DNA from 4 places in the Rhizobium sp. P28RR-XV genome. Region 4 is predicted to be linked to each of the others. Evidence: riboswitches for the same ligand, from Rfam matches in the RefSeq annotation. Region 4 holds a riboswitch; each other region holds the start of a gene.

Region 1 (4,210 bases), on a different contig from region 4:
CCGAGACTTCCCGGCGGCGGCGGTCGAGTTCCTCGCTGTAGCGCCGCAGCGTATAGCTTTCGGTCAGCAGACCGATCACCCTGCGTTCGATCAGATCGTTGACGACGACGAGCGCTTCACTCTTGGTCTGGTCGAACATGGCGGCCGCTTGCTTGGCGTTCATCTGCGGCTGCAGGAATTCGTTGCGCAGCTGGATGAAATCGGAAAGCCCGTGTTCCTCGTCGTCCTTCTCGACCGGGCTCGCATAGACGTCGGGCACGAAGACCATTCCCGAATATTTATTGTTCTTGTCGATCAGGATGACGCGCTGGGCCGAGCCGATCGGAAAGTTCTTGCGGAACTCCTCGATGCTCATGTCGATGCTTCCCGTATGCACGTCGGGGCGCATCATGCGGGCGACCGTGAGATTGCGGATCCAGCCGACGTCGTGGGCGCTGCGGATGCTCTCGCCGCGCAGGTGGAAGCGCCATGTGGCGAAGGAGTAGCCGAAGGTGGTGCGGACCACGAGCGACGATGTGATGACGGCGGCCAGCACCAGGGCGGTGATCGGGAAGTCGCCGGTAATCTCCAGCGCCAGGAACGTCATCGTCAGCGGGCCGCCGATGATCGCGACGGCCAGCGAACTCATGCCGACCACGGCGTAGACGGCCGGCGTCAGCGTGTTGTGATCGAAATAGGGGGCGCAATAGGCGAAGATTTTGCCGAGAAGAGCACCCATGAACAGAGATGCGAAGAAAAGACCGCCTCTGAAGCCGGAGCCGATCGAGACTGCGGAGGCCAGCGATTTGAGGAGGAACAGCCCGACCAACGCCCCGATAGTCACATCCGTCGACAGGTTGAGATGCAGGGCGCCGTGCCCCGCCGACAAAACCTGCGGGGAGATCAGTGCCAGTGTGCCGACGACAAGGCCTCCGAGCGCTGGGCGGAAGGACGGCGCGATGGAACTCTTGCGCGCGAGCTCCTCGGTCCAGGCGACGCCCTGCATGATCAGGATGCCGACACCGGCGCAGAAGGCGCCGAGCAAAACTGCCGGCAGATAGTCGGCGGGGGCGATCGAGCCGATATGGCCGATATCGATGGCGAAGTCATCGCCGGCGAGCAGCCTCGCGATCATCGTCGATATCAATGCCGAGACGACGACAGGCGTCAGCGTCAGGATGGAGTAGGTGCCGATGATCAGCTCGAAGGCGTAAAAGGCGCCGGTGAGCGGCGCATTGAAGGCGGCGGCAATGGCGCCGGCGGCGCCGCAGCCGACGAGCATGCGCAGGTCCGCGCGGCGCATCTGCATCTTGTAGCCGAATTTGGAGGCGATGCCGGCCGCAAGCTGGGTGTAACCGGCCTCGAGCCCGACGGAGGCACCGAATCCATTCGAGATCAGGTTCTGTACGGCGACGAGGATACTATCGGTGAGCGACATCCGGCCGCCGTGCAGCGCATTGGCTTCGATCGGGTCGACCATCGGCTTCTTGCGTGTGCGCGACAATATATAGAGCAGGATACCGAGGATGATGCCGCCGGCGATCGGCGCGATGAACAGCACCGATTTGTCGGGAATCGCCACCGCCGCCGAACTCAGGCGCTCATAGTCGGTGATGCCGTAGATGAGGCTGTGAAGCTTGCGCGAGACGAAGCTCATCGCCGTCACGGCGCAGCCGGAGACTATTCCCACCAGCGCGCCGGCGAAAACAAGTCCCGATTCGCCACGGCGCAGCAATGCCCTGAACCGACCGAGATCGAATAGGGCCGAGAAGACGCCGAGGCGGCGTGGTTGGAATTTCTGCAACATGGGAAACGAACGATATGTTTTATTCGAATATGAGAGCTTACCCTCTATAGACTTCTAACATCAAAGAAATGCGGCAAAAAAGCCGCTGATTTTGCGGGAATATCGGGTCGATTTCGCAATCGGGACGCTGGGCGTCGCATCCATGCCCTTCATTGACTTGAACTCGGTGAAAGCCTAATCATTGCCGGCATAACGTATGGTTCCCGAGCGGCGATCTGTCGCATGGGATGAAAAGGGAATGTGAAGGGACGGACCCAATCCGGGCGTTCTCATCACAGCCGACCCCGCGACTGTAGAGCGGTCAGGGTCTTTCGTTCGGTTTGGGGTATATTCCGTCGATGGTTCGCATGGGGCGAACGAGGCGGGGCAGCGTAAAGCCGGAAAAGCCACTGGTGTGGCATCATGATCAACCGGGGCTGGACGCCTCCAATTCTACGAATCGTCCGCCTTTTCATGATGCATTGCCGGGAAGGCGAGGAAGACCCGCTGGCGCACGATCGGGGGCGACCGATTTCGGTCCGCCCCCGTCGCGGCGCCTTATCCGCGAGCCAGGAGACCTGCCATGCGTGCCGGGCGCAGAGCCCATTCCAGGAACGCCAGTTCCGCTGCCAGCACGGAGGTTGTCATGGCACAAGACGAGTTTTCGGCGTGTAGACGCCTGCTTTCCGGTATCGGCTTCATGATGTCGAGCCTCGCTGTTTTGCGGGAGCAGGAATAACGCATGTCCTCTTCGGCCTCCCGAGCTGTCTTCGTCCTTGGGGGCGCGCGTTCCGGTAAATCCCGATTCGCCGAATCTCTGGTTTTGGATACCGGTCTTGAGCGTCACTATGTGGCGACGGGGCAGGCGTGGGATAATGAGATGCGCGAGCGCATCGCCCAGCATCGTGCCGACCGCGGCGATCTATGGCAGACGCATGAGGAGCCGATCGATCTCGTTGCGCGGCTCGCCGCAATCGACGCCGAAGGGCGCGCGGTGCTTGTCGACTGCCTGACGCTTTGGGTGACCAATCTGATGATGGCGGAGCGTGATATGACGGCGGAGTTCACCGCTCTTACGGAATTCCTGCCGAAGGCGCGATCGCGGCTCGTTCTCGTATCCAACGAGGTCGGCCTTGGAATCGTGCCTGAAAATCGCATGGCTCGCGAATTTCGCGATCATGCCGGCCGCCTGCACCAGATGGTCGCGGCGGCAAGTGCCGAAGTTTATTTTATCGCAGCGGGCTTGCCGCTGAAAATGAAGGGCTGATCCATATGAACCAGGAAAAGATTCCCGCCACCGTCATCACCGGCTTTCTCGGGGCCGGCAAGACGACGATGATCCGCAACCTCCTGCAGAATGCCGGCGGCAAGAAGATCGCGCTGATCATCAACGAATTCGGCGATCTCGGCGTCGATGGCGACGTGCTCAAGGGCTGCGGCGCGGAGAACTGCACCGAAGACGATATCATCGAGCTGACCAACGGCTGCATCTGCTGCACCGTCGCCGACGACTTCATCCCCACGATGACGAAGCTCTTGGAGCGCGATGCGCGCCCGGATCACATCGTTATCGAGACGTCGGGCCTTGCCCTGCCGCAGCCGCTGGTCGCCGCCTTCAACTGGCCCGATATCCGCACCCACGTCACCGTCGACGGCGTCATCACGGTGGTCGATAGCGCCGCCGTTGCCGCTGGCCGCTTTGCCGACGATCACGATGCTGTCGAAGCCGCCCGCGTCGAGGACGACTCGCTCGACCACGAGAGCCCGATCGAGGAACTGTTCGAGGATCAGTTGACCTGCGCCGATCTGATCGTGCTGAACAAGACCGATCTCATCGATGTCGCTGGTCTTGGCCGGGTGCGCGCCGAGGTTGCTTCGCGCACCGCCCGCAAGCCGACGATCATCGAAGCCAAGAACGGCGATGTGCCGGCCGCCATCCTGCTCGGCCTCGGCATCGGCACCGAAGACGATATCGTCAACCGCAAATCGCATCACGAGCTGGAGCATGAGGACGGCACGCCGCACGATCATGACGAGTTCGACAGCTTCGTCGTCGAGCTCGGCCCGATTGCCGATCCGGCCGCCTTCATCGATGCGCTGAAGGGCGTGATCGCGGAACATGACGTGCTGCGCCTCAAGGGCTTCGGCGACGTTCCGGGCAAGCCCATGCGCCTGCAGGTGCAGGCTGTCGGCAGCCGCATCGACACTTATTTCGACCGTGCATGGACACCGGGTGAAGCGCGTGCGACCAGACTTGTGGTGATCGGCCTGCACGAGATGGACGAGACGATCGTACGCAAGGCGATCGAAGCGTTGGTCTAAGGCAAGTCCATGCATCTCCTCCTAGCTCAGAAGGGAACGATCAGCGACGGCGAAGAGGCGATCGACCTCGGCCAATCGCCGGCTGACATTCTCTTTCTGTCGGCCGCCGACACCGAGCTTGCG
Region 2 (4,210 bases), on a different contig from region 4:
CAGCTCGCGAAGGTCTGGCCGCAGGGCGATCTCCTGCCGGCCAAGCCGCTGCCCGCGCCCGATCTGATGATCGCACAGGCGCCGACATGCAACGGGCCGCGACAAACGCTGGTTTCGCTCATGGTCGACGTCGACCCAGTCGTCACGGCGTCAACGCCGCAATCGAAGCCGGTCGAGATCAACGAGCTGAACTACCAGGATTTTTAAAGCGCGCCGTAATCTTTCAGATTCGCCTTTCGCGCTTTGGGTCTTTGATTTTGCGCATGTCGTTACCGCAAAACCGCTGCGCAATTTTGCGCGACATGCTTTAGGCCTCGACCTGGACATCCGTCTTCGGACGGGAGCAGCAGGCGAGGATATAGCCCTCTTCGATCTCGTCATCGAGGATGCCGCCATTGTGGCTCATCTCGACTTCGCCCGAAAGCTTCATCACCCGGCATGTGCCGCAGAGCCCCGACTCACAGGCCGCGCCGATGCGAACGCCGGCGCCTCGCGCGGCCTGAAGCACGGTCTGCCCCGCCGCGCAAACGACATCCTTGCCGGCCATGGTGAAGCGGATCGTCGTTGCGGCCTCACCCGATGCATCGTCGGAAACCTCCGCAAGCGGCGTTGCCGCATTCGCCGGCTGGAAGCTCTCCTGATGGTAGCGCGACATGTCGAAGCCATGCGCCTCCAGCATGGAGCGCACGGCATCCATGAAGACTTCCGGGCCGCAGCAGAAGATGGTCCGATCCATGAAATCGGGCGCCAGCAGGCCGATCTTCGCCTTGTCGATGCGGCCCTTCAATCCGGACCAGAGATCGGTGCGGCCACAGCCCTCGACGATCAAGCCGAGATTGAGGTTCGGCATGAAACGGGCGAGATATTCGAGCTCGGACCGGAAGATGATGTCGGCCGGGCCGCGCGAGCAATTGACGAAGGTAATATCCGACAGCGGTGCGGTATCAGCCATGTAGCGCGTCATCGACATCATCGGCGTGATGCCGGAGCCGGCGGAGACGAACAGATATTTTTCGCCGGGATGACGGATATGGCTGAAATCGCCGAGCGGACCGAACGCCTTGATGCGCATGCCCGGCTTCAGGTTCTCGAACATCCAGCGGGTGCCGATGCTGTCCTTCTGTGCCTTCACCGTCACGGCGACCGAGAAGGGCCGCGATGGCGTCGACGACAGCGTATAGGTGCGCATGACCGGCTCCGGAGCCGTCGGCAGCTCCAGCGTCACGAACTGGCCCGGCAGATAGCGGAACCAGTTGTCCTTGTCGGACCGGAACGTGAAGGTCATCACGTCGGGCGCTTCGGGCGTTGCCGAGAGGCATTCGAGCAGATGCTGCCTGTCGCTCCAGGGCTGCATCTGGTCGAGGTGGCGGTGCGGAAGGGAGACGGTCATATTCATGCTCAGGCAACCGCCGACAGCTTGGCCTGGTCGCCTTGCAGCCGGTTGATCATGAACGTCGTGTACCATTCGACGAACTGCATGACGCCGCCTTCATGGATTTCCGAATAGGGGCCGGGCTCATAGGCCGGCGAGCGGATACCAAAGGCATTCTCCTCGACGATGCGGCGGTCCTGATCGTTGGTTTCGGTCCAGACGTGCGTCAGCTCCTCGAGATTGTAGTCGACGCCCTCGACGGCATCCTTGTGGACGAGCCACTTCGTGGTGACGGCGGTTTCGTCGGCGCTGATCGGCAGGACGCGGAAGGAAATCGCATGGTCGCCGAGGATGTGGTTCCACGTCGTCGGGTAATGGAACAGCAGCATCGTGCCGATGCCGTTGATCGTCACATCCGGCGAAAGCGGCCGCCTGACGGCGTTCTGGCCGGACATGGTGTAGCTCTCGGCCCCCTCGATCAGCGGCATGCGCGCGGCGCGGAACTGTCCATCCGGCGAGATCTTGAACTCGCTCGGCAGGCCGGCCGCTTCGCAGCGCTGCCAGTGTTCGGTGATGACGGGGTCGTTCATCGCGCCCTGCACGCCGGTCACGGTCGGCGCTTCCGGGAAAGTGCGGCAAAGTTCGGGATGATTGGCCGCGCAATGGTAGCATTCGCGGTTGTTTTCCCAGACGAGCTTCCAGTTCCCCTTCTCAATGATGGTGCTCTGGAAGGCAACCTTGGCTTCGCTGATGCGATGCGGTGCCATGTAAGGTTCGATCGCGGCGCGAACCGGCTTGAAATCCGGCGCGTTCTGCGCGAGGCAAATGAAGATGTAGCCGCCGACGCTTTCGCAATGAACCGGCTTCAGCGAATGCTGGCTCTTGTCGAAATCCTCGGCCATCTGGCGGGCAAAGAGCAGAGAGCCGTCGAGCTCGTAGGTCCACTGATGATAGGGGCAGACAAGCTTTGCCGAGGAGCCGCGCTCGGTCGTGCAGACGCGCGAGCCACGATGGCGACAGCTATTGTGAAAGGCGCGGATGACCTGATCGCGGCCGCGGACGATCACGACTGGATAGTCGCCGATCTGGACGGTGAAATAATTGCCCGCGCGCGGCACTTCGCAATCATGGCCGATAAACAGCCAGTCGCGATAGTAGATCGTCTCCATATCGAGCTTGAAGTAGTCCGGATCGGTATAGAACGGTTGCTCCAGGCTCAAACCTGTCCGGTGGTTCTTCAATTGCCGCAGAACTTTGCTGCCAATATCCATTTGCCTATCCTTCGCAGTACCAGGAAACGGGCGCAGGACATGCGTGGCTGGTTGAAGACAGCCCAAAGCAATGCCCCGACCGCCCGCCGCGGTCAGTAAACCATATGTGCCCAAGGCTGGTTTCCGGGCTCTGGAGCGGCCCTGTTTCCAGGGCCCCATGGCACCTTCCCAGGTCGATCGACCCAGTGGCTTTATTCGCCATGCCTTACTCCACTACCGTTGCGGGGGCAGCGCCGGATTTTGACCGGCTTCCCAATTCTCCGTCTCCCTAGCAGACGGCACCTTGAGATTGATTTCATCATATCCCTCGGCCCGATCGGCCGCTGTGCTGCAATGCGACATCGGCTTCGAAATTGACGACAGACGGAACCGGACGATGGGACGGTTGCCTGTCGTTACAATATGGAGAGACAATTCAATCTCTTAGGCGCTTGCATGGGAGATGGCCCGCGCATCGCATGCGCATTCCGCCAATGGCGCTTTATCTTGATTGCGACAGATCCGCGAACGGCTGATAATCAGGGGAATGATTGGGCGGCGGAGAGCGACGGCAGAGCCGCCATCGAGAGCCGTCGCTCCGGCGCGATTAAGCTCGGCTCAAGCTCCATGATCCATCATGACGCCCAGAGAGTTTTATAGCGAGATCCGGCATGGCCAAACTCAGATATTTCGACGCTGGGAAGCCCGCCGAGCCCGAACCGGCGCCAGCGGTATCGACGACGGGGTACAGCGAATTCCTGCGTACCGGCCGCATCAACCGCAACAGGCCGCATTGGCTGGCGGAAGAGCGGGAATACCTCAGCCATGAGCAGGTGGCCGAGCGCACGGCGCTGAAGCTGCGGGACGCCGGTGAAAAGACCCATGACCGGCTCAACAATTTCCACAAGTCCATCCGCTTTCCGAAACTCATTTTTCATCACACGCTGAAGGACACGCCGCATCTCGGCTATTGTCACGTTACCGCCGCGCGGACCCAGTTCGCACGATATGAGGAAGTGAACTGGGCCTTCTATATCGCCAACTTCTTTGCCCGAATCGGCCAGGAAGAAAACTTCTTCGAAGACATCAGCCTGAAATATTCGCGGATGTATTTCGCCGTTGCCATCCATCCGGACAGGCAAGCGGAAGATAAGAAGCTGACGATCAATCGCGACATTCGCGGCAACGGCGTGCTGTTCCACACTCACGATCCGCAGATCGCCATCCGCAATGTTCTCCTGCTCGGCGCGCGCAACGAGCAGCTTCGCGACATCATTCGCCAGCTTTGACGATTGATCCGAAAACTCGAAGAGCATAAGAACGGCCTGAACTGCAAGTAGGCAGGCCATGGCACGACACATAGATATTCTCGAACATCCGCAAACGGCGATAGAGGTTGCGACGGTAACGCTTGCCGAAGGGCTGCCGATCGGTCTGCCGACGGAGACGGTCTACGGTCTCGCCGCCGATGCCACCAATCCCACAGCCATTACCCGGATCTACGAGACGAAGGGGCGGCCGCGCTTCAACCCGCTGATCTGCCATATGAGCGATCTCGCCATGGCGGAACGCTACGCGGTCTTCGATC
Region 3 (4,210 bases), on a different contig from region 4:
GAGCCGGTATCCGCCTCGGAAGCCAATATCGCGCTGCGCCAGTCCCTGATGGCGACGGAATCGCTCCTGACCGACGCTCAGCGCGAACGCGCCTTCTGGCTGACAAAAGAGGGAATTTCCGAGGCCATCCCTCGCTCGCTTTGGCGAATCCGCAACGACATGACCTATGTCAGCCACATCGTGGAAACGCCTTTCCCGCCGGCGATCGTCGAAGTGATCGGGCCGCAGGCGGGACGAGTGCTCGAGGCACAGGCCCGCTTCGCGGAAGCATGTGGCCGGGCGCTGCGTGCCGGCGGCGAGATCGATTCAGCGGTGCTTTCGGCTGGCGATGAAGCTTTCGAGGCCGCGTTTAGCGCTCTTCAACGTTCCGAAGCTGCTCAATCGATGGATTTTAGCGAAACAGGCCGCCTGTTTGGTCTCGATTTCACCTTGCGCCGCATGCGTCAGAATTTTCTCGATCTTGCCGATCGCATCCGCGAAAGCAAGGTCAGTTGAAGCGACGAGGCGGTTTCGGCATGACCTGGTCTCTCAACGCCCAGCGTAAGGGAGCCGGTCAACAAGACCGACTCCCTTTGCTCATTAGGAACGAAGAGGGTTTTGCGTTTCCGCTTTTAGTGAACCGCTCCCGATCCGCCAGCCGCAACGATCGCAAAGGGCTGCCCCTCGACAGCAATGCTGCGGATTTCCTTGAGCGACTGGCCGTCCACCAAGCGAATAAGGCCGTGACGTGGATCCATAATGGCGAGAAGGTCGCCGGCAATGGCTAGGCGCGGCCGGGGATCGCGCCAATGGCCGTCCTTGCTGTAGGGTTCGGTGACCGCCTCGGATTTCACGATTGCGCCTTTCACCACATCGAGAAGATGCAGACTACCATCCTCGGTGAGGATATAGGCATGCTGCGGCTTTGCCGGATCGAGCACGAAGTCGACGCGTCGTGTCGGCAGTTCGATCAGCTTGTAGGGCTCGACTGCGTTGTCTGGGTCGATCAGCACGACATTTTGCTCACCGTAATTGCCGAGGAAAAATTGCATGGAGGTGCCGCCGAGCAATGTCGATACCTTGCCTTTCGGGAGAGGCGCGTCATAGGCGAGCGTATCGAGCTTCGGGCCGTTGACACCGCCAGGGCGCGCGATGAGGACGCCTTCCTCGCAACCGAAGGCAACCAGCCGGGGGAGGTTGCCTCCCCGTGAAGGCCAGTGCAAGGCTTGATATCGCCGACCTGCTCGCCCTTTCGGTTGAGGACGCGCAAGCCGAGACGTGGTGGCAGCTCACCCTCCTTGACCGGTGCCTCCATGTTCGGCGCCGATACGAGAAGATGATTGCCCATCGGAACGGCAACGCCGTGGTGGGCGGCCATCGTCTCGAATGCACGGATGTCAGGTTTACCTTCTGCAAGACCGCTCTCGGACAGGAGGTCGAACTTGTCGTCGCGATCGTAGAAGATCGCGATATCATTGCCGTGCGTTACCACGTGCCTCGGCTTTTCACCCCTGATCGCAGCTGGAAGCAGTTTCGGTTCGGAAAGCTCGATGTCGCGATGTTCTCCGTGATCGGAGAGCGAGATGCCGGTCGCGATGGCGTGGACGACATTCTTTTCGCCCTGCACGGCAAAGACTGTTCGGCCGGACTGGCTGAGCGACAGCGCGGCATAGCCGTCAAGATCGAACCGACCGATCTCCTTACCGCTTGTCGCGTCAATCGCGCGGACGATCGGCAGGCTGTGATCGGCAACGAACAGCCGCCAGCTTTCCGTCTCGTTTTCGCTGTCGGCAAAAGAGGGAAACGGAAACAGCAATGTGCAGGCGAGCGACGAGGCTGCAAGGAAGATACCGGAACCTGTGCGTAGCATGGAAAATCCTTTATGTAATAACATTACATATGCAGCGTAATAAAATAACGCTGTGCTTGTCCAGCCCTTGCATGCACGCATCAAGCGAAATGAGCATCCATATCAGCATGGAAATCGATTGGGGGACTTCGAAGCGGTTGACGTAATTTTAACTCAGGCTACTATATATAGTGTTCGAGGTTCCCCTGATTCGCAAGAATTGGAGGCTAAGATGGGAATCCGGTCGGCAAACATGATGATTGCCAAGCCGGAGCTGCACCCGCAACTGTGAGCGGCGAGCATTCGTTTGACGAAGTCACTGAGGCCATGTGCCTTGGGAAGGCGAAACGAATGCGTCGACCCGCGAGCCAGGAGACCTGCCTTGAGCAATAACGATCACCGTTCTTAAACGCCGCTCGCAACGGCCGGCATTGCGCTTTGCAGATCTGTCAAAATCCCATGATACCCCGGCGGAGATGTCCGGTTTCGGGCGAATCGCGCGCATCCCGCGAGACGAGGACGTATCATGGACTATGCCGATTATATCGCCGATCCCTCGCGCGACTGCGCGATCGTCGTTCATCGCGGCATCTGGCGCGCCGCGCCGGAAAACAGCTTGCTGGCAATCGAGCGAGCCATGTCTGCCGGCTATGATGCCGTCGAGATCGACGTGCGATGCAGCAGCGACGGCGAGTTCTTTCTCCTGCATGACGATACGCTTGAGCGGACGGCCGGCCTCATCCAGGAGGCAGAGGGGCTGACGCTGCAGCAACTGTCGAGCCTGCACCTGCGTGACCGCAATGGCGGCGAGACGAACCGGATGACCGGAGAAAAGCTGCCGAGCCTGAAGGATGTCTTCGATCTCACGCGCGGCCGTGTTTTCCTGCATCTCGATGTCAAGCGCAGAGACATGATCCCCGGTGTGATCGCCTGTGCTCGTGCCATGGGCGTCGATCGGCAAGTCGATTTCTGGGGCGATCTGAGGACCCCGGACGATCTTGCCTGGATCCAGCACAAGGTATTGCCGGAGATGGTTCTCTTCATGGCGAAAACACGCCTCGGTTCCCAGGATGCGGAGAGCCAGCTCGATCTTCTATTTCAGCTCAACCCGCTGCTGTGCGAAATCTACTTCGACAGCTTGGACCAGCTTTCTGCTCGCAAGGCGCTTTTTGCTGACGCGGGCGTGCGCCTGTGGGTCAATACACTCGATTCCGTTTCCTGCGCAGGCTTTACGGATACCGCCGCGCTGCAGGACCCCGCGGCAATTTGGGGCCGCCTGATCGATGCAGGCGTCTCCGCCATCCAGACGGATGAGGCTGAGGCGCTGAGGACCTACCTCAAGGCTCGTTAGTCAGCTTTTCGATGTAATCATCCTGAACTGATCGCGCTGCGATAGCTCACGGTCGCGCAGCAGCGTTCGCCTTGATATGAAAACGCAAATGGCCGGCCCTAGCGGATAGAGCCAGCCATTTAACCCATCCAGCCTTTACGGCCAGGGTCGCGATTACTTGTTGAGTGCATCCTTCAGCGCCTTGGCTGGCGTGAAGGCAAGCTTCTTCGAGGCGGCAACCTTGATGGTGGCGCCCGTTCCCGGATTGCGTGCTTCACGTTCCGGCGTGTCCTTGACCTTGAACTTGCCAAAGCCAGGAATCGAGGTTTCGGCGCCGGAGGTCGCGGCTCCGGTGATGGCTCCAAAGACGGCTTCTACGATTGCCTTGCTCTGAACTTTGGTGAGCTTATGCTCCGCTGCAATTTGATCTGCGATTTCATTGGTAGTGGTCATGAGGCTTCCCCCGCATTGATGACGCCGGAATCATTTCCATTGCCGGTGACAGTTGTCACCTGGAGTTCTGCACGGAAAGGCCGAGAAAGCCGGTATTTCCACAATTTCCGACGTATTGAAGCCATTTTAGGCGCTTTACGTGGGTGTTTTCCCAGTCCAAGCACAAGTCGGATAGCCTGCGGGAGGACGGTTGGGGGCATCCGCAGACGCCTTGCGAATCTGCTGAAAATGCCGGAATCGGCGGCTCCAGCGCGTTTTCGCCAATCGGATGCGGGCCATGGCGGCGCAATCGAGGCTGGTCTTTCTCCGGACGGGTCTATAGAGCCTCGCTCACGATGTTTGAATGGGACAAGCAATGGAACATGAGATCAAGATAGGCAATCGCGGCGATTTCGGGCTCTGGGCCATCGAGCTCGCAAAGCAGATCATCAGCGATGAGGGCTTTGAACTGGCAAGAGCGGGACGGGACGGGACGGACGATGATGTGCGCGCAGCCGGCAATGCGCTTGGCCAAGCGATCACCAATGCGCTGATGGAAGTTTATGACGGTCTGATCGAAAGGGCCGATGAAGACTAGGGTCATCTCCGCAGGTTGCGGC
Region 4 (4,210 bases):
GAAATCGAGGCGATATCGCTACCGCCGAGCCGGATGACCCCGCTCTTGACCTTCCTCAACCGGCAGATCAGCCGCAGGAGACTGGATTTGCCCGAGCCGTTCGGCCCGAGAAGGCCGAGAACCTTGCCCTTTTCCACCGCCAGGCTGATGCCGTTGACGATCAAGGTATTGCCGGCCGCGAAGGTCACCGTGTCCACAGCGATGCTCATGCCGTCCTCCGGGCGCGATAGAGAATGATGGCGAAGGCGGGAGCCCCGAACAGGGCGGTGACCACGCCGATCGGCAGGATCTGCTGGGGAATGATGACCCTGGAGATGATATCGGCGCCGACCATGAAAATGGCGCCGGCAAGGGCTGCCGCCGGCAGCAGCCGGTCATGGCTTGGCCCTACGACGAAACGGGCGGCATGCGGGATGACGAGCCCGACGAAGCCGATCGAGCCGACGATGCTGACGACGGCGGCCGTCATGAAGGCCGTAACGCCAAGCAGGACGATCTGCGCGCGTCGCACCGCGATCCCCAAAGAGGCGGCCGCATCCGTGCCGAAGATGAAGGCATCGAGCACGCGGACATGCGCCATGCAGACGGCAAAGCCGAGAATGGCGACCGGCCCCGAAAGATAGACGTCCGGCCAGCGCACGCCGCTCAGCGAACCGAGCAGCCAGAACATCACGCCCCTCGCCTGCTCGGCATTGGCCGACGTGGTGACGATATAGGAGGTCAGCGCGTTGAAAAGCTGCGAGCCGGCAACACCGCACAGGATGATCCGCTCGCTCGTGCCGCCGACACCCGTCGCGAGCAGGCCGACGAACAGGAAAGCAACGATCGCACCCAGGAACGCTCCGCCGGAAAGCCCGAGAACGCCGTAGCCGAGCCCGAGGATCATGATACAGACCGCACCGGTCGAGGCACCCGCCGAAATGCCGAGCACATAGGGTTCGGCAAGCGGATTGCGCAACAGGGCCTGCAGGATCACGCCGCTCAATGCCAGGGAGGCGCCAGCGCTGGCGGCGACGAGCGCCCGGCTCAGGCGATAGTCCCAGACGATGCCCTGGTGAATCCGGCTCAGTTCGAAGCTCGTTCCGAACAGCCGGTTCGATACCGCCTTTGCGGTTGTCGACAACGGGATGGAAATCTCGCCGATCGACACCGCAAGGCTGATCATGAAGGCCAGAATCACGATGGCAGCCAGGGCAAGCGCCGGCAGCATCCACCATGGCCGTCGTTCTGCAGCAAGACGCATCTTCACCGCGCCAGGCCGAAGGACTTAATGCCCTTGGCCAGGATTTCGATGCCGTCGATGGTCCGAACGGTCGGGTTCATCGACTGGGCATCCATCAGAACGAAATGCTTGTTCTTGACGGCATCGAGCTGGCTGGTGACCGGATCCTTCTCGAGGAAATCGACCTTGACCTTCGGATCGTCGGCGGCATAGCGGCGGCGATCCATGGTGGCGATGACGATCACGGCCGGATTGGCCTGCATAATCGTCTCCCATCCGACCAGCGGCCATTCTTCCTCGGTCGTCACGACATTCCTGGCGCCGAGCGTCTTCAGGATATAGGCCGGCGCGCTGTTCTTGCCCGCGATGAAGGCGTCGCCATTGACTTCCTTGCTGGAGAACCAGAACACGATGGGAAGATCCTTGGTCCCTGCGCCTGAAATCGAGGCGACCGCATCCACTTCGCGCTTCTTCAGGTCTGCGATCAAGGCATCGCCGCGATCCTTAACGTCGAAGATGTCCGCGAGTTCATCGATCTCCTGATAGATCAGGTCCATCGTGAACAGTTCCTTGCGCACGCCGTCGCCGCCATCGGCATTGACCTTGGCGACGCAATCGGTCGGCGCGATATAGGTATTGATGCTCAGTTCGGAAAACTGCTCGCGCTTGCCGACGGAGCCCTGCGGACCGAAATGCCACTCGAATTCGGCCATGACCAGATCCGGCTCCTTGCCGACGACCGACTCAAAGCTCGGATCATTATCGGCAAGCCGCGGGATCTTGCCGTTGGCTTCGGCATATTGCGGCAGAACAGGGCCGACCCAGACGGCCGTTCCGGCGATCTTGTCGGCAAGGCCGAGCGAGAAGAGGATCTCGGTCATGCCCTGCCCGATCGAGACGATCCTGGCCGGGGCCTTCTGGAAGGTGACCTTCTGGCCACAATTATCGATGGTGAGGGGATATTGTGTCGCGGCAAAACCGGAAGCGGCAAACCCGCTCAGGCCGAGTGCAAATGTAATGGTCGTCAAAAAATGGCGCATGAACGATCTCGATAGGAGGGAAACTGGGCGGTATCAGCGCGATCGCGCTCAAAAAGACCGCCGCCGGTTGCGAGGATCCCAATCAAGACCGATAGATGTCTGAAAGTGTCGAAGGCTCAGGTCAATCATTCTCTCTGTCCCTTCCGGGCATCCCCGCCCGGCTGATTGGATCGTGATCGACGGCAGGTCTCCTGGCTCGCGGATATCTGACGATCATCTGCCTTCCCGCAAGCATGCTTGCAGTGGCATGGCTCAATGCCCTCGGAGGGAACCAGCAGGTTGGTCACTCCGGGATGATCGGCAATCCGCTTACAGTTGCGGGGGCAGCCACGGTCTAGGTCCCTTTTGGGTCGTCCTCACCGTGTTCCCTATTAATCCCCTCGGAGTCTTCCTTGGGGAACCGTCGCGTCCAGTTATGCTGGATGGCCCCTTCCCGTCAAGGACGCATGGATGCGATAAAGTAAGTGAGCGCAATCCCACAGCCCGCATCCATATAGCTGGCTAAGCGGCCTCGGCCAATTCCACGCGATTTCGCCCGCCGGCCTTGGCGCGATAAAGCGCCTTGTCTGCAGCCTCCAGCACATGCTTGAAGTCGGCCGTCGGCTCGTGGGAGCAGGCAATACCGATGCTGACCGTGACGCGGATGCTCTCCTGCTCGAACATCAGGATTGTCGCCTCGATATCCTTGCGGATTTTCTCCGCAACGGCGGTGGCGGCCTTAACATCGGTGTTCGGCAGCAGAACGACGATCTCTTCGCCGCCATAGCGCGCAGCAATGTCGGTCCTTCGGACAGTCTGCCGGATCACGTCCGCGACCCGCGCCAGGACCGTATCGCCGAAGGAATGACCCCAGCTGTCGTTGATCTTCTTGAAGTGATCGATATCGAGCATGATGATCGAAAACGGGACGCGCCTGATGCCGGCCTCCTTGCTGCAACGGTCGCCTTCCCGCTGCAGGACACGGCGATTGGGCAGCTTCGTCAGCGGATCGAGGCTTGCCTCGCTCTCGAGCGCGCGCTGGATGCCGATGCGATATTGCTCCCGCTCCAGCAGGTCCGAGAGAAGAAAGACACCGACTATATTGACGATCGTGACCGGAAGCGTTGCCGAGAGGAGAAGCTCGCGCGCGACCGCCCACGGCAGAAAGACGAGAACCACGAGCGATGTGCAGGTCGCCAGACCGAACAGCGCCGATCGCCTCCACCCCGTGCCGATCCACTGCCGCGGCAGGAGGCTGAGGACATAGCCCGCAAGCGCGACGATCAGGATCCCGGCAACGCCGCCGACGGCACCCATGCCGCCGACCAAGAAACGGAACAGGCCCATCATAACAGCCGCGACAATGGTCCCCAGGGGGCCGCCATAGACCGGCGTCAGGACGAGCAGGATCGAGCGGCCGTCCTGGATGACGCCCGGCATCCACTGGATCGGATCAGCCATCGACAGGATGCCGACCACGCCGAACAGCAATCCGACCGCAACCGATTTCAAAACGCCGCGATCGACGATCCGGATGACCCAGGAATAGGCGTAGACGATGATGGCCACCTGCCCCAGGACGCGTACCAGCGAAGGCAAATGCATTTCAATTCCCATGGCTATCCCCAATCTGCCCGAGGAGCCCCATCAATGGTACGCACCGGCCATAGTCTAAGTCAGCGCAGGATACCACGCGATCTCTATAAAATGGTTTACCGAGTCTCTCGCTCCCTGAGCGCGACGGGACGTCGCTGGAGGCGGGACAGGGGATCGAGTGCGGACCGGGGATGATGATCATTATCGTAATTGAACTTCGAAATTGATGCGTAGCGATGCCGTGGTGTCGGATACCGCAATCCGAGGAATTGCGCACTCAGGATCTTCGGGAGGTTATAAAATATCGAGGGAGCCTGTGGATCGCTCCTGCACGGAGCATGAATAATGGGCGCTATCTGGCGCGCCGTGCGGA

Evidence for each region. A riboswitch is a leader RNA that binds a small molecule or an ion and turns the genes downstream of it on or off. The one in region 4 is predicted to bind cobalamin.
Region 1: another riboswitch for cobalamin. It lies ahead of cobU (bifunctional adenosylcobinamide kinase/adenosylcobinamide-phosphate guanylyltransferase); the one in region 4 lies ahead of HGP12_RS09195 (ABC transporter substrate-binding protein).
Region 2: another riboswitch for cobalamin. It lies ahead of HGP12_RS20805 (SRPBCC family protein); the one in region 4 lies ahead of HGP12_RS09195 (ABC transporter substrate-binding protein).
Region 3: another riboswitch for cobalamin. It lies ahead of HGP12_RS19005 (glycerophosphodiester phosphodiesterase family protein); the one in region 4 lies ahead of HGP12_RS09195 (ABC transporter substrate-binding protein).

Annotation. Positions count from the first base shown of each region.
Region 1 covers NZ_JABAIG010000001.1:170,467-174,676, forward strand. The annotation lists gene HGP12_RS00835 (chloride channel protein) at 1-1,786, opposite strand, end outside; cobalamin riboswitch at 1,967-2,366, shown strand; gene cobU (bifunctional adenosylcobinamide kinase/adenosylcobinamide-phosphate guanylyltransferase) at 2,508-3,032, shown strand; gene cobW (cobalamin biosynthesis protein CobW) at 3,038-4,087, shown strand; gene cobN (cobaltochelatase subunit CobN) at 4,097-4,210, shown strand, end outside.
Region 2 covers NZ_JABAIG010000009.1:308,094-312,303, reverse strand. The annotation lists gene HGP12_RS20815 (glycoside hydrolase family 25 protein) at 1-207, shown strand, start outside; gene HGP12_RS20810 (hybrid-cluster NAD(P)-dependent oxidoreductase) at 308-1,396, opposite strand; gene HGP12_RS20805 (SRPBCC family protein) at 1,399-2,643, opposite strand; cobalamin riboswitch at 2,740-2,944, opposite strand; gene HGP12_RS20800 (DUF6656 family protein) at 3,294-3,911, shown strand; gene HGP12_RS20795 (L-threonylcarbamoyladenylate synthase) at 3,970-4,210, shown strand, end outside.
Region 3 covers NZ_JABAIG010000008.1:302,768-306,977, reverse strand. The annotation lists gene HGP12_RS19015 (FUSC family protein) at 1-495, shown strand, start outside; partial or broken gene HGP12_RS19010 (hypothetical protein) at 612-1,849, opposite strand; cobalamin riboswitch at 2,010-2,228, shown strand; gene HGP12_RS19005 (glycerophosphodiester phosphodiesterase family protein) at 2,355-3,179, shown strand; gene HGP12_RS19000 (HU family DNA-binding protein) at 3,333-3,611, opposite strand; gene HGP12_RS18995 (hypothetical protein) at 3,967-4,188, shown strand.
Region 4 covers NZ_JABAIG010000003.1:495,431-499,640, reverse strand. The annotation lists gene HGP12_RS09205 (ABC transporter ATP-binding protein) at 1-209, opposite strand, end outside; gene HGP12_RS09200 (FecCD family ABC transporter permease) at 206-1,243, opposite strand; gene HGP12_RS09195 (ABC transporter substrate-binding protein) at 1,246-2,262, opposite strand; cobalamin riboswitch at 2,426-2,682, opposite strand; gene HGP12_RS09190 (GGDEF domain-containing protein) at 2,764-3,858, opposite strand.